3 regions of the Cupriavidus sp. 01L45 genome follow, and region 3 is predicted to be linked to each of the others. Evidence: predicted binding sites of a transcription regulator. Region 3 holds the regulator's gene; each other region holds the start of a gene.
The links. Region 3 encodes LexA, which represses DNA repair genes until DNA is damaged. Its sites were predicted from a motif close to ACTGTATNNNNATACAGT; they were not measured.
Positions count from the first base shown of each region.

Region 1: a site for LexA is predicted at 2,646-2,663, ahead of imuA (translesion DNA synthesis-associated protein ImuA). Genes of this name have one in related genera too.
Region 2: a site for LexA is predicted at 1,672-1,689, ahead of AC1DT6_RS22870 (ATP-dependent helicase). Genes of this name have one in related genera too.

Region 1 is NZ_JBFTSG010000069.1:29,274-36,680, reverse strand. It holds gene AC1DT6_RS34985 (error-prone DNA polymerase) at 1-200, opposite strand, end outside; gene AC1DT6_RS34980 (Y-family DNA polymerase) at 247-1,806, opposite strand; gene imuA (translesion DNA synthesis-associated protein ImuA) at 1,739-2,599, opposite strand; gene AC1DT6_RS34970 (IclR family transcriptional regulator) at 2,898-3,638, shown strand; gene AC1DT6_RS34965 (LysR family transcriptional regulator) at 3,834-4,766, opposite strand; gene AC1DT6_RS34960 (TauD/TfdA family dioxygenase) at 4,916-5,941, shown strand; gene AC1DT6_RS34955 (Bug family tripartite tricarboxylate transporter substrate binding protein) at 6,151-7,143, shown strand; gene AC1DT6_RS34950 (class II aldolase/adducin family protein) at 7,153-7,407, shown strand, end outside.
Region 2 is NZ_JBFTSG010000034.1:90,086-97,492, forward strand. It holds gene AC1DT6_RS22870 (ATP-dependent helicase) at 1-1,650, opposite strand, end outside; gene AC1DT6_RS22875 (TlpA disulfide reductase family protein) at 1,787-2,341, opposite strand; gene AC1DT6_RS22880 (thioredoxin domain-containing protein) at 2,445-2,948, opposite strand; gene AC1DT6_RS22885 (hypothetical protein) at 3,161-3,760, shown strand; gene AC1DT6_RS22890 (LysE family transporter) at 3,836-4,486, shown strand; gene AC1DT6_RS22895 (YifB family Mg chelatase-like AAA ATPase) at 4,787-6,331, opposite strand; gene AC1DT6_RS22900 (accessory factor UbiK family protein) at 6,455-6,718, opposite strand; partial or broken gene AC1DT6_RS22905 (TorF family putative porin) at 7,096-7,407, shown strand, end outside.
Region 3 is NZ_JBFTSG010000063.1:47,747-55,153, reverse strand. It holds partial or broken gene AC1DT6_RS33505 (DUF808 domain-containing protein) at 41-981, opposite strand; gene AC1DT6_RS33500 (hypothetical protein) at 1,765-2,040, shown strand; tRNA gene AC1DT6_RS33495 (tRNA-His) at 2,239-2,314, opposite strand; gene AC1DT6_RS33490 (hypothetical protein) at 2,484-2,651, opposite strand; gene lexA (transcriptional repressor LexA) at 2,761-3,417, opposite strand; gene AC1DT6_RS33480 (asparaginase) at 3,642-4,640, shown strand; gene rpsF (30S ribosomal protein S6) at 4,742-5,116, shown strand; gene priB (primosomal replication protein N) at 5,191-5,490, shown strand; gene rpsR (30S ribosomal protein S18) at 5,494-5,772, shown strand; gene rplI (50S ribosomal protein L9) at 5,804-6,256, shown strand; gene AC1DT6_RS33455 (replicative DNA helicase) at 6,498-7,407, shown strand, end outside.

The DNA.
Region 1 (7,407 bases), on a different contig from region 3:
CGCGCCGTGCCGGCCACCGAACATTCATCGGTCAGCGCCAGCCCGCGATAGCCCAGCGCAAAGGCGCGCTCGATCAGCTCGACCGGATGCGACGCCCCATCCAGGAACGTGAAATTGGAAATGCAGTGCAGCTCCACATAATCCGGCAATACCGGCAGCAACGCGGAAAGCGCCGGCGGCAAAGCGGAAAACGAGGGCATGGCGGGCTTGCTGGACATGACAGGGAGGCAAAGGCTCAGGCGAATCTCAGGCGAACAGGCCGTGCAGGAACCAGCGGTATTCACCGCTCTCCTCGTGCCCGGGACGCTGGCGATAGACCCAGCAACGCAGGCCATCCGCACGTTCGGCGACGAAATAATCGCGCGTGGCCAGCGCGCCATCCCACCAGCCGCTCTCGATGCGCTCCGGCCGCGAGAGCAAGGTCAGCGGGCCGCCATGACAGGGCCGGTGACGCTGCACGGTGAGCGGCATCGGCTTGTCCAGCAGCCACGCCGGGCGCTCCGGCATGGCGCCTGCCGGGGCCGGCTGCGGCGCGCGCGCCGGCATTTCGTCGACGGGGCACCAGCGATTGGCGCGCTCGGGCCGGTGGTCGGGCAACGGCTGGGGTTGCAACACGTTTTCGCGGCCGAGCCGCGCCATCAGCGTATCGAGCAGGCGGCCCAGTTCGGCCGGCGTGCCGCCTGGTTCCGGAAACAGCGAATCGCTCTGCGGCAGGCAGGTCTCCATGGACTCCACCACCAGCATCAGGCCCACCGCCGGCACGCTGAACTGCACCTTGTCCAGCCGCTCCTGCAGCAGCCTGGACAGATGGACCGGATCGCGGCTGGGCTGCGCCAGGCTGACCGTCACCGGCGTAGACGGGGTCTCGGTGCCGAGCCGGTAGCGCTCGTGTTCGAGCCGCAGCACCAGCCGCGTCACGCCCGCCTGCTGTACCGCCAGCCAGCCGGCCAGCGCCAGCAGCAGGCGCTGCGCGCCCGCCATCACGCCCTGCACGGACTCGGTACGGCCCGGCAGCTCCATGCGCTGCGCGAAGGCTGCCGGCGCGCTGAACCAGGTAAAGCGCACCGGCACCTCGCCATAGGCCTGGTCCAGCCGCGCCAGCAGATCCGGCCCCAGCCGGCGCCGCAGGCCGGCACGCGGCAGGCCCCGCACCTCGCCCACGGTCCGGCAGCCGATGCCGTCGAGCCAGCCGTCGTCGGCCACGCCTTGCAGCATGGCCACCGGCAGCCGGTCCAGCAGCCGCGCCATGCGAGCAGCCCGCACCGCGCGCCGCGCCGGCCGCACCATCGCGCCACGGCGGTCCCGCCGCAGCGGCTGCGCCGCCAGCCACGCCGCCCCGAAGGCCGTGGGCCCGCAGCCAAGCTGCGGAAACACACCTAGCCGGCGCACCCGCGCATACACCGCGCGGCACAGCGCCAGATGGCCGCCGAACAGCCGCAGGCTGGCGCCGGCATCGATCATCACGGTAGCCGCATCGGGATCGGGATGGCCCGTCACATGCGGTGTGAAGTGCAGCAGCGCCAGCGCCAGCGCCGTCATCAGCTGCGCCTCGGCGGCCGGCTCGCGCTCCAGTTGCACCACCTGCGCCGACAAGGCCTGCACGCCGCCACGCCGCATCCCGGCCTGCACCCCCAGTGCCACCGCCGGCCCGTTGGCCAGCACCACCCGCTCGCGCTCCATCACCGCCACCGGCACCCGGTGGTGCAGCAGGCCGGAGGAAGCCGGGAGCGCGGCGGGCTCAGGCCAGTTCGGCTGCAACGCGTCCAGCGACAGGCGCGGCAGATGCACCGCGATCCAGTACGACATGGGCTTGCTCTCCCGCAACGGCTTGGGAAACCGGGAAATTGAAAGGGACCGGCGGCGGCGCGGACGGCGAAGCGGTCCTGGCCGGCACCGCCATCATCTCGCCCAGCGGCAGCACCAGCGGCGCATCGCGCACCGGGCCGCGCCGCTTGTGAAAAGTGATCGACAAGACATTGCCGGGTGCCGGAGACAACAGCAGCCGCAGCACCGCCGGCGACGACTCGTGCAGCACGCCGGCCGGGCGGCACGCCCAGACCACCGCGTCGCCCGCCTGCGCCAGCACCTGCAGGCGCCGCAGCGCCTCGGGACGCGCCGTTGGCAGCCACACCATCACCCCGCCAAAAGCCTGGCTGCGCAGCACCTGCTCCGCCGCCCACAGCACATCCGCCTGGGCCGCGGCCCGGCCCGCGCCAGCGGGCGGACGCACCCAGAACAGCTGGCTTGCCGGCAAACCCCATTCGGCCAGGCACATCGCATTGGGCAGGTACGGCGGCCCCACCAGCGCCACCCGGCGCTGTGCCGCCGCCAGCGCCAGCAACGCCGGGCGCAGCAGGCGCAACTCGCCCACGCCGGCGTCGGCCAGCAGCAGTTCCGTCAGCGCCCCCATCGGCCAGCCGCCGCCTGGCAACTCGGCCGAGAGCGCCGCATGGCCGGTGGGCAAGGCCGGCACGCTGCCCGCGCGGCCCAGATGGCCGAGCTGCCCCGCCCGCCACAGGCCGGGATAGCGTCGTTCCAGTGCGTCCAGCGCACCCTGCCGGTCGGCGGCGGGCGAGGCTGGGGAGAGATGGGTGGTCATGTGATGCTTGCGCCCCGGCTTGGGGACCGGGTGGAAATTTCTGATTACTGTATGTTTGTACAGTATCACGGAAGCGCGCAAGGAGGCAAAGCCGGGGTCGACAATGTGGAAACTGACAATAGTTAGCGTTCGCCATGGTTCGGTTAAACGCTGTGCGACGGCGATTGGGGAAGCGATGGCCGTGGCATTCGCTCACAGCTCCGCAACACACCCCGCCTTTGGCTGCTCCCCTATACTACGAAATATCGTATAGTGCTACTCGCCACTGTATCTCCAGCCAGCACTTCTTGAAACCAGCATGCCCACCCTGATCCCCGCAGCCAGCCGCACCATGGCAGTTTTTGAATTGTTTGCCAGGGAAAAACGCGAGCTGTCAAATTCCGATGTGGCTCGTCTGCTTTCGGTTGCCGAGAGCAGTTCCCTTGACCTATTGCATACGCTGCATTCGCTCGGCTACCTGATGCGCACATCCCGCACGCGGCGCTTCTACCCGACCGCCCGTCTGTTGGAAACCGCGCGCCAGATCTCCGAAAACGATCCCCTGACGACACTAGCGCAGGAAGCCGTCGAGCAAGTGGGCGCAAAAACCAATGAGACCGTCTTCTTCGGTGTACTCGATACCACCGCTGTCAAGGTCGTTGCCGTGCAGCCGAGCCGGATGCCGTTGCGCTATATCATCGAGGTCGGCTCACGGGCGGCCTTGCACGCCTCCGCACTGGGCAAGGCGCTGCTGGGACTCCTGCCGGAAGACGAAGCCCGCGCAATACTTGGCAAGAGCAAGCTTCGTCCTTTCACCGAGCACACAGTGGTTGACGTTGACGAACTGATGGCGCAAGTGGCGCACGGCCGCGACCTTGGCCGATACGAGGCGCGGGAAGAAGGCAGCGAGGGCGTCCACGGGCTGGCGGTGTCCGGATGGTTGGGCGGCCAGCCGGTCGGCATTTCCCTGGCCGGGCCCGCGGAGCGCATGAGAAAGAACCAGGAGGCCTATTTGACGGCCATGCGCGAAGTCCGTGATTCGCTGATGGCTGACACCTGAGCTGCCCACGACGCATAGAAATCGGCGGCCTACGCATTGCGGCGTCCTCTTCATCATTAAAAGCGCTCCCCCTTGCTCCGTGCCACGGTCGCCCCGCTGACTTACGCTGAAGGCCGCTTTCACAGATCCGCGATGGCAAGTGGAAGGTCATTTCGCCGTACATGAAGCCACCGCTGCCGCGGCAGTCCGGCGCGGTCAAAGCCGGAGCGCGTGCTCAACCCTGCCGCCAGTTGCGTCGTCTTCCTTGCAAAAGGCAACCAGCTCATCGCGGAATTCAATGCAAAGCGGAGAGAGATAGCCATCGGCGCGCCAGAACATGGCGATTTCCGGCTGCCGCAACATGTCCGGCTCGCCGATCACGCTGAGATCCCGGCCTTCGGGTTGCATAAGCGTGCGCTGCGGTACAAGGCCGAGCAGATCGGTATCCCGAAGGAGTTCGGCAATGGAAATGCCGGATCCAGTCCATTCCACGGCAACGAGCGGCGCAGGCAAGCCATTGTTGGCAAACTCATCTGCCAGCACCTGGTACAAGCTGGACGACGCCTGCGGCAGCGCCCAGCGCTCTTGCGCCAGGTCCGCCAGGGTCTTGAAAGCGCCGAGTCTGGGATGGCCTGACCGAGCGACCACTTGCAACCTCAGCGGCCGTAACGGAATGTGGCTGACATCGCGCGGCACATTGGCGGTCATCCCGCCACAAGCGAGGTCCGCATCCCCCGACTGCAGGGATAGTATGGCTCCCTGCGTCAGCCGCGTCTCAATGGAAAAAGTCGCCAGCGGCCGCCTGGCAAGGAAGCGTGCGACCACGGGGGACAGCAACCAGGAAAAGAGGTAGGGCGTCGCCGCAAGCCTGATTTTTCCTGCGCGCGCCGCGGCCTGTGCCTCCACTTCCCCCTGGAGATCGTTGGCTGCCAGCACCACGTTTCTTGCCCGCTCCAGCAGCGTCTGTCCAACCGGCGTGAGCGTGACGCCGCGAGCCGTGCGCTCGAACAGGCGCATCCCCGCATCGGCCTCAAGCCGTGCCAACGCCTTCGACAAGGCCGATTGCGTCACCCCAATGTGTTCCGTCGCCCGGTGCAGGCTTCCGTGTTGCGCCACAAGCAGGAACACCCGCAGGTCGTCGATTCGCATGGCACCTCCGGCCTGTATTGAAGTCTCCGCGAAGTATGCCTGAATGGAATCGCTTAACCCAACCGGGGAATCACTGCCAGACCTTGCGGCGGATAGAGTTGACCCCCGATGCGACAGGCTTCACCGACTCAGACAACTTGGAGACTGCTATGAATACGAATTCGGAACCCCTCGATCCGCACCTCATCGATGCGCTTGGCAAGGACGTGCAATGCCATGAGCTCCAAACCGGACGGCCGCCGCTGTTCATCGAGCCGAAGGGAGGCGAGTTGCTGGACCGTGCCCAATTTCGCGCCTGGACGCGGCGCGTGAAGCCGGTCCTGGAACAGCTCATCACAAAGCATGGCGGCATTGTGCTGCGAGGCTTCCCGACGCCGGAAACCGATGATTTTGCTGACATCGTCAATCAATATCCGCCATTTGAGGACGGCTATGTGGGCGGACGCGCCCCGCGCACGCAAATCAGCGGCAAAGTCATGGAGGCCACAAGGCTGGAAGCCAGCGCCGGGCTTGGCGTGCATTCGGAAATGGCATACCGGCGCCATTATCCGAAGCGTATCGCCTTCTTCTCGCGAGTCACGGCTCCCGTGGGCGGTGCGACTACCATCGCCGATGCGCGCAACTTTGCGTACGACATGGCACCGGAACTGGTTGCCAAGATCACTGAACTCGGCATCCGCTCCGCGCTGAGTTACGGCCCGAAGTCCGCGGCTGTCGAGAAGTCGTATGCCGACATGGACCGGCACGGCTGGAACCATGCTTTCAATACCGAAGACCCGGCGGAGGTAGAGGCGCTGTGCGCCGCCCGCGGCCTCGAACCGCTGTGGCATGACGACGGCTCGCTGACTGTCTTCACGACGCTCGAGCCGTTCATGTGCCATCCAGTGACCGGAAAGAAGCTCTATCGCTCGGGGCTGCACAGGTCGCACACCGCGACCCTGGTCCTGAGCACCGACATTCGCAAGAACCAGAAGTATCCGACCGGGATGTTCCTGGGCAAGGAGCAGCGCCTCGAACCGGCGGAGGTCGACCATATCAACGCGATTTGCGACAAGGCGACCCTTCGCTGGCAATGGCGCGACGGCGACGTGATGATCCTGGATAACCTGCAGGTATGGCACGGCCGCGATGCGTATGAGGGTCCGCGTGACGTGCAGGTCGCCCTGCTCGACTAAAGGCGAGGCGACAGGGCGGAAGCGGCGCGTTGCAGCGGTGAAGTAGCGCCCGCGGCGTGCCGGCATACCAAGGAAGGGGCGAGTTGTTCGCCAAATCTCCTTCATTGAGCTCACTCGGGCTTTCTCGCACCTCGATGCTCGATGCTCGATGGCGTCCGCGAAGCGCTTCGAGAATATACAGAAGACCTAATTACAGAAGGAGACAAACAATGATTTCAGTCAATGGACTCAGGCGCTTCGCCGGGAGCCTGGCCGCCGCGGCAATTGCCGCGTGTGGCGTTGGTTTTTCCCATGCCGCGGAGCCCGCCTATCCCTCCCACCCGGTCAAGGTCGTGGTGCCTTCCGTGCCGGGCGGCCCGATTGATGCCGTGTCGCGGTTGGTCAGCAACAAACTGTCGACGCGCCTTGGCACGAGCTTCATTGTCGAGAACAAGCCCGGCGGCAATGTGCAGATCGGCACCAACTATGTGGCGAAGTCCGATCCGGACGGCTACACGCTGCTGACCACGGCACCGGCCCACATCATCAATCCGCTGCTGTACGGCAAGCTGTCCTACGATCCCGTCAAGGACCTGACCGGCGTGGCCATGATGGCCAAGGTGCCGCTGCTCCTTGTAGTGAATGGCGACCTGCCTATCCACTCGGTTCCCGAGCTGATCGCATGGGGCAAGGCACACCCGGACCGCCTGAGATATGGCAGTTCAGGCACGGGCTCCAGCGCAAATCTCGTCGGCGAGCTGTTCTCCATGAACGCCGGTCTCAAGCTGGAGCACATCCCGTACAAGGGTGCCGCAGCCGTCCTGCCGGACCTGCTGGCCGGCCGGCTTGAAATCATGATCGACACGTTGCAACTGTTTTCGCCCTACATCAAGGCAGGCAAGTTGCGCGCCATTGCCTTCACCGGCGCAACGCGCATGCCTGCCTTGCCGAATGTGCCCACGCTGGCGGAATCCGGTTATCCGGACGTGGTTGCCAATTCCTGGCTTGCCATTGTCGCGCCGAGCAAGACGCCTCAAAGTGTGATCGACAAGCTGGCGCGCACCGTTGGCGATGTGCTGCAGGAACCCGACGTCCGCAAGCAGATCGCCGACTACGGCATGGAGCCGGACCCCATGACGCCCGCACAGCTCAACCGGTACTTCGACTCGGAAAGCAAGCGTTGGAGCAAGGTAGTCAAGGCCGGCAATATTCGAGTGGAGTGAGGAGTACAGATGACCAACGCAATGTCCGTTCCGCGCGAAACCGTGCGGGCCCAAGTCAGCGAAGCGGAGTGGACAGCCCGCGTGCAGCTCGCTGCCTGCTACCGGCTGATGGACCGGTTCGGCATGACCGACCTGATCTACAACCACATCACGCTCAAGATCCCGGGCACGGAGCATCTGCTCATCAACGCCTACGGCTACCTGTATTCGGAGATCTGCGCGTCGAACCTGATCAAGATCGACCTGGAGGGCAACGTGCTCCTG
Region 2 (7,407 bases), on a different contig from region 3:
GGCCGCGCGCGCGGGAGCGTCGTCGTGCAGGCGTTCCAGATGCGGCTGGTACCACGCCACCACCTGCTCGAAGGCCGAGGGCCACGGCGCGGCCGGCGCCATCAGGCTGCGCGCCAGCGCCAGCAGATCGGGCCACGCCTCGGCGGCGGCCGGCGGTGCCTCGAAGGATTCCAGCGCGAACAGCGGCTCGGTGGCGATTTCCACCGCGTCCAGCGCGCGCGCGGCGGTTTTTGGTCCCACGCCGGGCAATAGCTGCAGGCTGCGGAAGCCCGCCATGCGGTCGCGCGGATTTTCCAGCCAGCGCACGACCGCCAGCACATCCTTTACGTGCGTTGATTCCAGGAATTTCAGGCCGCCGAACTTGACGAAGGGGATGTTGCGCCGGACCAGCTCGATCTCGAGCTGCGCGCTGTGGTCGGCGGCGCGGAACAGCACGGCCTGCGACAGCAGCGCCAGCCCGGCCTCGCGCCGCGCCAGGATCTGCTCGACCACGTAGCGGGCCTGGTCCGCTTCATCGTTGACCACGACGATCTCCGGTTTCTCGGCCGAGCCGCGCTCCGACCACAGGTCCTTGGTATAGCGTTCGGCCGCGAGGCCGATCACCGCATTGGCGGCGGCCAGGATAGGCTGGGTCGAGCGGTAGTTCTGCGACAGCGTGACCATGTCCGCGGCCGGTGTGAACTGTCCGGGGAAATCGAGGATGTTGCGCACCGTGGCGCCACGGAAGGCATAGATCGACTGGGCATCGTCACCCACCACGGTCAGGCCGCGTCCGTCGGGCTTGAGCGCGAGCAGGATGGCGGCCTGCAGCGCATTGGTGTCTTGGTATTCGTCCACCAGCACATGGTCGAAGCGCGCGCCCATGTCCTGCGCCAGCACGGGTTCGGCCAAGGCCTGCGCCCAGTAGAGCAGCAGGTCGTCGTAGTCGAGCACCTGCTGCTTCTGCTTGGCTTCCACATAGCCGGCGAACAGCCCGCGCAGCGCATCCGTCCACATGGCATAGCGCGGGAACCATTGCTTGAGCACGTCTTCCAGCGGGGCCTGCGTGTTGACCACGCGCGAGTAGATCGACAGGCAGGTTTCCTTGCGCGGGAAACGCGAGGCCTGCGCGGACAGGCCGAGGTCATGGCGTACCACATTCATCAGGTCGGCGGCATCGCCGCGATCGCAGATGGTGAAGCTGGGCGACAGGCCGAGCGTCTCGGCGTACTCGCGCAACAGGCGCGCGCCGATGGCGTGGAAGGTGCCCGACCACGTCAGCGCGGCGCGGCCCGCGCCGGAGGTCTGCATGCCGAGCGCCTGGTCCACGATGCGCTCGACCCGCCGCCCCATCTCCGACGCCGCGCGGCGCGAGAACGTCAGCAGCAGGATGCGGCGCGGATCGGCGCCGCCCAGCACCAGGTGCGCGACCCGGTGCGCCAGCGTGTTGGTCTTGCCCGAGCCGGCGCCGGCGATGATCAGCAGCGGCGCGGCGGGCTCGTGGGTCACGGCCGCGCGCTGTTCCGGGTTCAGGGTGGACAGGTAGGCGGGCGTGGCGCAGGCATCCTGCCTGTTGGCGGGTGCATCGCAAAGCACGGCGCTGGGATCGGGATCGAGTAACACGGCAGGGGCCTTTGGGGATGCCGGGCGTGCAAGTGCGCTGGCCGGCATGGGCGGGGAAAACTGCCGGTAACTGTATATCCATACAGGCGAACTGCGCAAGGCCGGGGCCGTTGCGTGGGGCTGCCGCAATAAAAAAGGTGCCATGGCAGGCACCTTTCCGGCGGATTCGGGCGGGCTGCGCGGATCAGGCCGCCTTGGCGAGCGCGCCGTCGAGCAGCTTGTGCAGCGCATCCCACTCCGGTTCGCCGACATAACGCTTGAGGATGCGGCCGTCCTTATCGATCACGAAGGTGGTCGGGGTCAGTTGGACCTCGCCGAATGCCTTGGCCGCCGCGCCGTCGGAGTCCATCGCCACCTTGAACGGCAACTTGCGGGTTAGCGCATAGTTCATCACGTACATCGGCGGGTCGTAGCTCATTGCCACCGCCACGAACTCCAGGCCCTTGTCCTTGAACTTGTCATAGGTCTTGACCATGTCCGGCATCTCCTTGACGCAGGTGACGCAGCTGGTGGCCCAGAAGTTGACCAGGTAGACCTTGCCCTTGAGATCGGCGGTGCTGACCTTCTCGCCCGACAGCAGCGTGAAGGTGGCGGGCGGCGCGGCAGTGGCTGGGGCGATGGCGCGGTAGCCGAACCAGCCCAGCACGGCAACCAGCAGCACGGCGCCGATCGCGCGCCAGAGCTTGCGCCGGGCCGGGCTTGCCGCGGGAGGGGCGGTTGGGGAAGTGGAGGTCGTCATGATGCTCGCCGACAGGTCAGACAAGCCGCCATTCTACTGCCGCTGCCGCGGCGCTGCCGGATGCATGCATGGAGGCACTCGCGCTGCGGCGATTAGCCGCAGTTCAGTCCGGCGTGGCGGCCAGCGCCGAGCGGGCCTTATCCAGCGCCTGTTCCAGGTAGGCACCGTAGAAGTCAGGCTGCATGCCGCGCAACGGGGTGGCCAGCGAGCGGCCGCGCGCGTCCAGGAAGAGCACCGTGGGCGCCACCGTCACGTGGCGGCTGCGGGCCCATTCACGCGCCGTGGTCATGCTGCCATCCGCATTGCGCAGCGGCGTGTTGGCGGTCATGTCGAGCTCCCGCGCCACGATCTCGCCCGCCGCCGCCTGCGGGCCGAGATAGTTGCGGCGCACCGTTTCGCAGTAAACGCAGTCGGGCAGCGTGACCAGCACCACCAGCGGTTCGCCGCGGGTGGCCGCCGCCTTGGCCTGGGCGGCCAGGTCGGTTGCCGCGGGCAGGTGGGTGCTGGCGGCCAAGGCGCCATGGCTTGTCGTGACGATGAGGGCACCCATCACCGCCGCCACGGCGCGCAAGGTACGGCGGGCGGGCGCACGGCGCGGTTGCGGCATGGACGAGACTGACGGGTGGCCTGGCGACGGGATTTGCATGGGCTGGCAATGTGGATGCGCGCTGGCACGCAGGTTCCCCGATAATAGCGGCTTCCGTCCGCATCCGTGGTGCCGCGCCCGCGCGCCCTGGATGCGGGATCGCACAATCCCGGGCACTGTCCCCGGCAATGTCCGCCGGACCGTTGCCGCACGCTGCCGTATCCACTGCCGAGATGTCCCACCGCCGGTTTTCCCGCTTGTTACCGTCCTCGCTTGCCACCGCCCTCGCCGTGACCGCACTCGGCGCCGGGCTGATCGCCTGCTCGCCGCGCTATGACTGGCGCACCATTCAGTCCAACGAAGGTGCATACGCCGCGCTCTATCCGGGCAAGCCAAGCGGCGCCGCCCGCGAAGTAGCCATTGCCGGGCGCAAGCTGCCGATGACGATGGACGCGGCCCGGATCGACGAAACCCTGTTCGCCGTTGGCGTGGTGACCTTGCCCGCCGACGATGCCGCGTTGCGGCAGGCCGCGCTTGAATCGATGCAGGCGGGGTTGCTTGGCAACCTCGGTCCCCACCCCGCGGAAGCGGTCAAGACGCGCAAGGTGAAGGTGATGTCGGCCGCGACACCCGCCGTGGCGCTTGACGGCGTGGAGGTGCAGGTGGCTGCGGTCTCGCCGCAGGACCAGTCGCCTCGCAGGCTGACGGCGCGGCTGGTGGCTTCCGGCGTGCACGTCTACCAGGCGGTTGTGCTGGAGGCCGGCGATGCCGCGCGCGACCAGCGCCAGGCGGAGCAGGTCGACCAGTTCCTCACCGGTTTTCATCCGTTTTAAGCTCTGCCGAGCCTTATTGCGCTTTAGCCGGCCCGCAATGCGCGGGCCGATCAGTCCGTTCAAGGGAGTTCATTCATGCGTTGGGAAGTTTGGCTGGCTTATTTCGCGGCTTGTTGGGTGATTGCCGTTTCGCCGGGTTCGGGGGCGGTGCTGTCGATGAGCCATGGCCTGTCGTACGGGCTGCGCAAGACCACCACTACGATCTTTGGCTTGCAGACCGGCCTGGTGATCATCCTGCTGGTGGCAGGCGGCGGCCTGGGCGCGCTGCTGCTGGCGTCCGAGCATGCGTTCGCCGTGGTCAAGACGATCGGTGCGCTCTACCTGATCTACATCGGCGTGCAGCAGTGGCGCGCCCGCGTGGATAGCGCCCCGGATGAGGCGGCGCAGGGCCAGGAGGCGCCGCGCGTTGCCGCGCTGAGCCCGCGCCGCCGTTTCGCCACCGGCTTGCTGACCAATGTGACCAATCCCAAAGGCATCATCTTCATGGTCGCGGTGCTGCCGCAGTTCATCGACCCGGCCCATGCGCTCGCGCCCCAGCTCGCCATCCTGGCCGTGACGATGTGCGCCGTGGACCTGGTGGTGATGCATGGCTACGCGCTGCTGGCCTCGCGCATGCGCGGCCTGTTGCGCAATGCGCGCGCGGTGCGCTGGCAGAACCGGATCTTCGGCAGCGTGCTGGTGGCCGTGGGCACCGCGCTGTTCTTCGTCCGGCGCCATCCGGCTTGAAGAAGCGGGGCCGGCATCCGCGCCGGCCCGCTCTGCCGATCTGGCGCTAGCTTCCCGCAGGTGCGTTTGCTTCAATAGGTAGGACGACCCAAGCGGAGGTAAGCAATGCGAAGCTCTTCCACCCTGCAGGCCAGGTTGCATGCACGACCGGCCCATACCGTGCCGCCGGACGAGGAGCCGCCGCCGCCGGGCATTCCGCCCGATCTCCCACCCATCGAACACCCACCGCCGCCGACGGAGCCGCCGGTGGCGGTGCCTCCGCCCCGGCGTGGCTGAGTGCGAACCGGACGCACGCCGTTGCTACGGCGTACGCAGCGCCCGCCGGTACTGGATGGCCTCGCCCACATGGCTGGGCTGCAATAGCTCGGTTCCCGCCAGGTCGGCAATCGTGCGGGCGATCTTCAGCGCCCGGAAATAGGCGCGCGCCGACCAGGCCAGCTTGGTCATGGCGCCACGCAGCAAGGCTTGCGCCTCGGGCGTGAGCGGACAGTGCTCGTCAATCTCGCGCCCCGAGAGCGCCGCGTTGGGCTTGCCCTGGCGCGCCTGCTGCAGGGCGCGGGCGGCCAGCACGCGCTGGCGCACCTCGGCGCTGGACTCGCCGGGAGGGCCATCGAGCATTTCGCGCTGGTCCTGGGCCGGTACCTCCACTTGCAGGTCGATCCGGTCGAGCAGCGGCCCCGACAGCCTGGACTGATAGCGCAGCACCTGGTCCGGCGTGCAGCGGCAGGGACGCGACGGGTGTCCCAGGTAGCCGCACGGGCAGGGATTCATGGCGGCGACAAACTGGAACCGGGCGGGGAAGTCGGCCTGGCGCGTGGCGCGCGAAATGGTGACGCGGCCCGATTCGAGGGGTTCGCGCAGGACCTCCAGCACGCGGCGGTCGAATTCCGGCAGTTCATCCAGGAACAGTACGCCTTGATGGGCCAGCGAGATCTCGCCGGGGCGAGGGTTGCTGCCACCGCCCACCAGCGCCGCCGCCGAAGCGGTGTGGTGCGGCGACCGGTAGGGCCGCTCGCGCCAGCGGGCGGGGTGGAAGCCGGCGGCGGTGAGGCTCTGCACCGCGGCGGATTCCAGCGCTTCCTCCAGCGTCATCGGCGGCAGCAGGCCGGGAAAGCGCTGCGCCAGCATGGATTTGCCAGTGCCAGGAGGGCCGACCAGCAGGGCCGAGTGCTGTCCGGCTGCCGCGATTTCCATGGCGCGGCGCGCTTGCGGCTGGCCCCGGACGTCGCGCATGTCCGGACCGGCAGGCTCGCCTTCGCCGATCTGCGCAAGCGGCTCCGCACGCGCCAGCCGGGCGTCCGGCAGGGGGCCCAGGTGAGCGCAGACTTCCAACAGGGAGCGTGCTCCGTAGACCGTGACCCCGTCGATCAAGGCGGCTTCCGGAGCATTTTCTGCCGCTACCACGAAAATGCGGGGCGGGCCTGCGCCCGATATCTGCCGCGCGGCGTTGTCACGCCCCAGGCTCATTGCCATGGCCAGCGCCCCGCGCACGGGGCGCAACTCTCCGGATAGCGACAACTCGCCGGCGAACTCGCTGGCATCCAGCCCGTCCAGCGGGACCTGGCCACTGGCGGCCAGGATGCCGAGTGCGATCGGCAGGTCGAAGCGCCCGGATTCCTTGGGCAAATCCGCGGGGGCCAGGTTTACCGTGATCCGCCGGCTGGGAAACTCGAAGCGGCTGTTGAGGATGGCCGCGCGGACCCGCTCACGGCTTTCACGCACCTCGGTATCGGCCAGCCCGACGATCGTGAAGGCGGGAAGGCCGTTGGCCAGGTGCACCTCGACCGATACCAGCGGTGCCTCAAGGCCGGTCAACGCCCGGCTACGCAGCAGTGCGAGGCTCATCTCACTCCGAAAGCGTCAAGGATGTGTTAACGAAAATGGCCGCCGGAATACGGCGGCCATCGGTCGGGATCTTGGCCCAGGTTCATCTGACCACCTGGGCGAGCGTGCGGCGCAGCAAGGGCTTCAGCCGGAAACAGGCGTGTCGGACCCGCCTGCCGCGCGGCTTTCCAGCGCCTGCACGCGGGCTTCCAGTTCTTCCAGCCGCGCGCGGGTGCGCGCCAGAACCTGCGATTGCACATCGAATTCCTCGCGGGTGACCAGGTCGAGCTTGGAAAACCCTTGCGTCATCATGCTGCGCACGTTTTTCTCGATGTCCTTGGCGGGCGAGTTGCGCAAGGCCTCGCTGATCTTGGCCTGGAAATCGTTGAACAGGTCGGTGGGCTTCATTGTGATTCTCCTTTTGCACCGCCTTGGTGCGTGTAATTGGGTGAGCGGATTCGGCGTGCAGCATCGCGGTGCACCGCAATGGGGTGCGGACGAAGGCGATGCGCGCACGGCACTTGCCGCCGGCATGGGCCGATTATCGCGCTTCAGGCGTCGCCGGGAAAGCGCCGGCGCGGGCTGGTAACACCTTTTAACGTTACTGCGCTCGCCGGGAGCCGGCCAGCGCAGTCATTCAAAGCGTCTATATGAGCACAAATAATAATTTGTAATCCTCGTTTTCAGCCTGGCACGGCAGTTGCAGTAATGGTGGCAGGAGCGTCGTTTCGCAAATCATTCTTAAACACACAAGTACCGAGCCAGAGGAAAAGGAGAGCAAACCCATGAAGAAGTTGGCCCTTGCAGTCAGCGCCAGTGCAGTTGTGCTTTGCGGGCTCACCCCCGCAGCATTCGCCCAGAGCAGCGCGCAGGAGGGCGGTGCACCTACCGACGCCGCCGCCGCTGCCGCCGAAGCGTCGCCGCACACCTTCACCGCCAACGTGACCTTGGCCAGTGAGTATCGCTATCGCGGCCTGATGCAGACCAACCGCCGCCCCGCCATCCAGGGCGGGTTTGACTACGCGCATTCGAGCGGCTTTTACGTGGGCAACTGGAACTCGAGCATCAGCTGGCTCGGTGACAGCAATCCGCAAGTC
Region 3 (7,407 bases):
GTCCGCGATCGCCAGCACAAGGTACAGGTCCAGTCGCAAGTTAGCGCGATGACGGCAGAAGAACCCGCATTCCTCGCTTCACTGCCGTGAAGCCGATCGTAACCAACGCCCCGGCCAGCAGACCGATCATCGCATTGATCAGCATCGGTGCCGCTATTTCCAGTCCACTGCCGAGCAACGGTACTTCCCCAAGCATTTGCGTTGTTACCTCCGTCAGGCGATGCATGCCAGGAAATCCGTGTGCCAGTATCCCGCCGCCAACCAGGAACATTGCCACGGTACCCACAACGGAAAGTATACGCATTAGCCAAGGCGCCAGCCGAAGAACCCCGCGGCCCACGGCTCGCGCGAGGGTGGAGGCTTTCTGACTAAGATACAGGCCGGCATCGTCGAGCTTGACGATGCCGGCCACTAGCCCGTAGACACCCACTGTCATGACGAGGGCGATGGCGGACAGCACGGCCACCTGCGTACCAAACGGCGCGCCGGAGACGGTCCCCAGTGAGATCACGATGATCTCGGCGGACAGGATGAAATCCGTGCGCACGCGCCGCGGATCTTCGCCTTCTCGTCAATTGCTGAATCCGTCGGAGGATCTTGTGCCTGATGCTCGCCAGGAGGATCTACTTCGCTCCGTGACTCTCCGTGCATGAAGCGGTGCGCGATCTTTTCAAATCCTTCGTAGCAAAGGAACGCGCCGCCCACCATCAGCAGTGGCACGATCGCCCAAGGGGTCGCAGCACTGATTGCGAGCGCAGCCGGTACCAGAATCGCCTTGTTGCGCAAAGAACCCACCGCAACCGACCACACAACCGGCAACTCGCGATCGGCTTTCACGCCGCTGACCTGTTGCGCATTGAGGGCAAGATCGTCGCCCAGGACACCAGCGGTCTTCCTGGCAGCCACCTTGCTCATGGTTGCCACATCGTCAAGGATCGAGGTGATGTCGTCGATCAACAAAAGCAGGCTGGTGCCGGCCATATTTCAAGCTCCCATGTCGGTGCTGAGTAGGAGAGGCCCTTCAGGTGATCAAGGCCGCATGGCAAGATATTGCCATATGGAAAGACGGCGATTGATCCCATACCCACTCTATTTGGGGGCGATCCTGGCGGTTCGCCTTCAGTGGGCTGTTAGCTTGCAGGCTAAAATCGAGCGAGAACCGTTCGCTTCCTCGGCCGTAGGGGAAATATCTAAAATCAATGCTTGTCGCGTCATTCCTGTTGCGCGGCTTGGGCGTCGCGTCGTGGCAGTGGAGCCAACTCGCGAATTGCGTCAGGAGGGGCAGCGCATCCATTCGAGTTTGCCCATCGAATGGCTGGATGACGAACTGCCATACCTAGTGGGTATGCGATCCAGGCAAGAGCAGTTCGATCTGATTTGCTTTTGAGATGGCTGATTTTTACTGTGAACCTGTCGCACGATGCTTTGCCAGGCGCCTTACTGCGGTACTCAACGGACCTGCGGTGGCTGACGATCCCCCCGCTATCGGTCGGCCCAGGTGTAGCCGTGATAGTCAGGAGACGCGCCTGTTAAGCGTTGGCAATCGCCCGGCGATAATGTTCAGCGGAGTCCAAAATCGCTTGGTCAAGGTTCGCTTGTGCAATCGCCATCGTGTGAGATGCTCCTGGCGCTGAGCATCTAGGCACCTCGTAGAACTTTGATTCCGCACTCTCATTCGCTCGATGAGGCTCATGCCTGGCGCTTCTGGCTATGCGCGCTGGTTTGCCGTCATGCTAGGATTTTGCCAGGCTCTGGGAGATAGCCATGGTTCAAAAGCTGTTCCACGAATTGCCCGTGAATGAACGCGGCGACTTTGAATCCGCCTGCGCGCGGCATGGATTTGTTCGAGAAGACTTCGAGGTGAGCGAGGAAGAGGGCATTTCGCGAGGCAGCGGGGCGAGTCATATCCCCCGGAAAATCACTGTCGCCCGAGTGGGCGGAGACGTCCAAGTCTATCCCGCAGCTACCGGCATTTCGTGGACAGTCGCATTTGAACGAGATCTGGAGCGCGGCGAATTTGGATTCCCTCTTGCGGACTAGCTAAGGGATGGGAGAGGTCGCTGCGTGGAAGAAACGGGGGAGGGGTATGCTGAAGCAGGCTAGATCGAGCCGGTGGTGCTGACACCGGCGGTTGCAAGTATTCCCACCGTGGGAGGATGGCGGGAATGGAACCCGGCTTTGGGATGCACAAATGAAAACAGCGCCTTGGTTAAGGCGCTGTTTTGCAGGGCAAATTCTTGGGGTGGCTGATGGGACTCGAACCCACGACGACAGGAATCACAATCCTGGACTCTACCAACTGAGCTACAGCCACCGTAGAGGTTGCTCAGCTGGCTGCTGAGCAACGAAGAACAAGATCATACAATACCAAAAGGCGGATGGCTAGCACTCTGCACAAATTTTTTCTCTGCGCTGCCTTATGCGATTTCAGCCGGTTAGGTCGGTTACCGCGACGCGCGCAAGTGAGTGCTGCCGTAACCCACCTATGAAAGCTTGGCCGACTCCTCCAGCTCAAGCATGCGGCAGATGGCTGCCATGCTGCCCACCATGGTGCGTCGTTGCGCACCCTGGTAGATACGCACGCCTTTGGATTGGCGGAATGGTACGGGCTTGACGGGGCGGCGGGCGGAGAGGCGGTTGGCTGGCAGCATGGCTACACCTGGTGACTTGCAACAACAGTTAGCGGTGCCCGACTAGCGGGCGGCGTTGGCACAATCGGGCGTCGGCGTGATACGGGCTTGCCCGCCTCAGCCGCACTCGTCAGAAGCCGCTGGGTCGGATCAAGCCGACGGCGATACCTTCCAGAGAGAATTCTTCGCGGCCGGGGCGCACGATGATGCTGGGGAAATCGGGATTCTCGGCAATGAGTTCGATCGAGTCGCCGCGGCGGTTGAGGCGTTTGACGGTGACGTCGTCTCCCAGTCGCGCAACGACGATCTTGCCGTTCGGGGCCTCGCTGGCACGCTTGACCGCAAGCAGATCGCCATCGAGGATGCCGGCGGCCCGCATGCTCAGGCCACGTACCCGGAGCAGGTAGTCAGGTTGCACGTCGAACACCGAAGCGTCGACCTGGTATTGGCGATCGATGTGTTCTGCGGCAAGGATCGGGCTACCGGCCGCGACGCGCCCGACCAGGGGCAGCGTCAGTTGCATCACGCCGGCCATTGGCAGCGAGAATTGGTCTGGTAGTTCTGAGTCGCTGCGCGAAACCTTGAGCCGGATGCCGCGCGAGGCGCCGGGGGTGAGTTCGATTACGCCCTTGCGGGCCAGAGCCCTCAGGTGTTCCTCGGCAGCATTGGGCGATGAGAAGCCGAACTTGGCGGCGATCTCGGCGCGTGTGGGCGGAAAGCCCGTGTGCTGGAGGCTGCTGCGAATCAGATCGAAAATCTGCTGCTGTCGCGGTGTCAGGGTCGCCATGGTCGCCGTGTTGGAAAGCACTGTATGTTTAAACAGTATGCTGTGATTTTATACAGTATCGAGTGAAGTGCAAGCGGAATTTTGGGAGTTTGCGCATCGACAGGTGCGTCAGGCGAGGCTCACCGCGCCGTGCGGCGTGAGCCTGGGCGTTACAATTCGCGGCACTTGCAGCCTAATTTTTCGCTCGCTGCTTAACCTTTCTGGCTTTCGATCTCTATCTCGCCATGTCCCTCCTGCCTCGTGTCGTCGTGCTTGCTACCGGTGGCACCATTGCCGGTTCTTCATCCAGTGCTGCCAGCAGCGCGAAGTACCAGGCGGCCACGGTGCCTGTGACGGCGCTGCTTGATGCTGTGCCGGCGCTCGGTGCCGTGGCCCGCGTCGAGGCGGAGCAGGTGGCGCAGGTGGATAGCAAGGACATGTCGTTCGTCCTCTGGGCCCGGTTGGTTGAACGCGTTGCGTTCTGGTCTGCGCAGGCCGATGTGGCGGGCATTGTGATTACCCATGGCACCGATACGCTGGAGGAGACGGCAATGCTGCTGCATCTGGCATGGGTGGGCACGGTGCCGGTGGTGCTGACGGCGGCGATGCGGCCTTCGACCTCCCTGTCGGCCGATGGTCCCTTGAACCTGCTGGACGCGGTACGGGTGGCTGCCAGCGCCGGGGCGGCGGGCAAGGGCGTGCTACTGGTGATTAATCAGGAAATCCATGCCGGGCGGGATGTGGTGAAGGGACATACGTCAGCGGTCAACGCTTTTGTGTCGCCGCTGGCTGGCCCGATCGGGTTCGTGCAGGACGACCTCGTGCGATTTGTCCGTGCGCCCCGGCTGTTGCCGGACCGGGCCTGGGCCGTGCCGTGCAAGTGGCCGCAGGTGGAGATTATTGCTAGTTACGCGGAGCCCGGCCGGTTGGTGGTGGATGCTTTGGCGCAGGCAGGTGTGGCGGGGCTGGTCGTGGCGGCCGCAGGCAACGGGTCGGTTCACCAGTCGCTGGTCGATGCGCTGGTGGACGCGGCCGGGGCGGGAGTGGCCGTGGTGCGTAGCTCGCGCACCGGGGCAGGGCATGTGGCAATGCCGGCACCTCCACGACCGGCTTCAGGTGCCTTCGTTTCTGCAGGCGATCTCAATCCATATAAGGCGCGCGTGCTCCTGATGCTGGCCCTGGCGACAACGCCCGGACTGGCTGCGGATCCCGCTGCGTTGCAGGCGCTCTTCGCCGAAAACTAAGGCGGCTTGCTCCAAAAGGCAAAAGCACGCTATACTTTAAGGCTATCCAACCTTGCTGCACCGGACATGGCGCCCGGGCGGCTTATCCAAAAGGAGCGTCAATGCGTCATTACGAAATCGTATTTATCGTCCATCCGGACCAGAGCGAACAAGTTCCGGCCATGATCGAGCGTTACAAGACGCTGGTCACGTCGCAGGAAGGCCAGATCCACCGTGTGGAAGACTGGGGCCGCCGTCAGATGGCCTACATGATCCAGAAGCTGGCCAAGGCTCACTACGTTTGCCTGAACATCGAATGCGGCAAGGAAACCCTGGCTGAACTCGAACACGCGTTCAAGTTCAACGACGCGGTGCTGCGCCACCTCATCGTTCAGACCAAGAAGGCCGAAACCGCACCGTCCCCGATGATGAAGGAAGTGCAGCGCGAAGAAGCCCGCAAGGCCGCGCAACAGACCAGCGAAGTCCAGGCCGCCTAAGTGCGGACTGTTGTGGTTGCCGTGGGCGTTGAACGCCGCGGCGGCAAGTGCGGGCATCGGTGCGGGAGAGTGCGTTGAACCAGCTAAGGCTCTGCGCAACGCTCGCGGAACGCGATGCCTTGCGTTACACCCCGGCCGGGGTCCCCGTTGTCAACTGCATCTTGCAGTACGCGGGCGAGACGGTCGAGGCGCAAACGCCCAGGCAGGTGGAATTCGCCATCGCCGCCATGGGAATCGGTCAGATCGGCCAGCGGCTTGAGCGGACTCCGCTCGGCGCGATGCTCGACTGCGAAGGATTCCTGGCCCGCAAGCACCGCAACAGCAAGGCTCTCGTCTTTCACATCACTGGATGTAAAGCATTCGAAAAGGATTGAATCATGGCATTCGTCAAACGTGACAACAAGAACAAGAAGCGCTTCCAGCAGCAAAACCCGCTGTTCAAGCGCAAGCGCTTCTGCCGCTTCACCGTGGCTGGCGTGGAACAGATCGACTACAAGGATCTGGACACCCTGAAGGATTTCATCGGCGACAACGGCAAGATTACCCCCGCCCGCCTGACCGGCACCAAGGCGCACTATCAGCGTCAGCTCGATACGGCTATCAAGCGCGCGCGTTTCCTCGCGCTGATGCCTTACACCGACCTGCACAAGAACTGATCGGCCCTAGGTCCGTTAAGGAGAAAACACGATGCAAATTATTCTGCTTGAGAAAGTCATCAATCTGGGCAACCTGGGTGACATCGTTCGCGTGAAGGACGGCTATGCCCGTAACTTCCTGATCCCGAACAAGAAGGCCCGCCGTGCTACCCAGACCGCTATCAGCGAGTTTGAAGTCAAGCGCGCTGAACTGGAAAAGGCAGCTGCCGAGAAGCTGGCCGCGGCCCAGGGCGAAGGCGAAAAGCTGAACGGCCTGACCGTGCAAATCACCCAGAAGTCGGGTGTGGACGGCCGCCTGTTCGGTTCCGTCACCAACGCCGACATCGCCGAAGCGCTGGCTGGTCAAGGCTTCAAGGTTGAGAAGGCGCAAGTGCGCCTGCCGAATGGCCCGCTGAAGATCGTCGGCGACCATCCGGTCAGCGTTTCGCTGCATACCGACGTGCTGGTCGACGTGACGGTTTCCGTCCTGGGCGAACACGTCTAAGCACTGATCTCGCTACCGGTCCCGCTTGTGCCTGTTGGGCTGGCAGGGCCGGTTGCCGGTATCGGGCTTGACCAAACAAAAAGGCAGGAGCGTTTTGCTCCTGCCTTTTTGTTTGGCCGCTACCCTCGTTTGCATCATTGCCACAGGGCTGGTTGTCCCGCCGTCACTTGGCCGGACGCGGTAACAACCGGCTGCGAATTCTCCCCCGGCTGTCTGGCGGCGACCGTTATAATCCCTTCCCATGAACGCGCCCGTCGCAGACCCCCAACTAGATAATCTCAAGGTTCCACCGCACTCCATCGAGGCCGAGCAATCGGTGCTGGGTGGCTTGCTGCTGGACAATGCCGCCTGGGACCGTATCGCCGATTTCCTGTCCGAAGCGGACTTCTACCGCTTCGATCACCGGATGATCTTCCAGAGCATCTCCCGGTTGATCGCCGCCACCAAGCCCGCCGACGTCATCACTGTCTACGAGACGCTTCAGGTCGCTGGCAAGGCGGAGGAGGTGGGCGGGCTGGCCTATCTGAATTCGCTGGCGCAGAACACACCTAGTGCTGCCAATATCCGCCGCTATGCGGAAATCGTGCGCGAGCGTTCGGTGCTGCGCAAGCTGGTCACCGCGGCCGACGATATCGCCAGTGCGGCCTTCGCCCCCAAGGGGCGCGAAGTGCGGGAACTGCTCGACGAAGCCGAATCAAAGGTGTTCGCCATTGCCGAGGAGGGCTCGCGCGGGCAGAAGGGCTTCCAGGAGATCCAGCCGCTGCTGACGCAGGTGGTGGAGCGCATCGACGAGTTGTACCACCGTGACTCGAGTACCGACGTGACGGGCGTGCCGACGGGATTCATCGATCTGGACCGCATGACCAGCGGCATGCAGGCGGGCGACCTGATCATCGTTGCCGGGCGCCCCTCGATGGGTAAGACCGCCTTCTCGCTGAATATCGGCGAGCACGTGGCGGTGGAGCAGGGCCTGCCCGTGGCGGTGTTCTCGATGGAAATGGCCGGCACACAGCTGGCCATGCGTATGCTTGGCTCGGTCGGCCGCCTGGACCAGCACCGCCTGCGTACTGGCCGCCTGCTCGACGAGGACTGGCCACGGCTTACACATGCCATCCAGCGCATGAACGATGCCCAGTTGTTCATCGACGAAA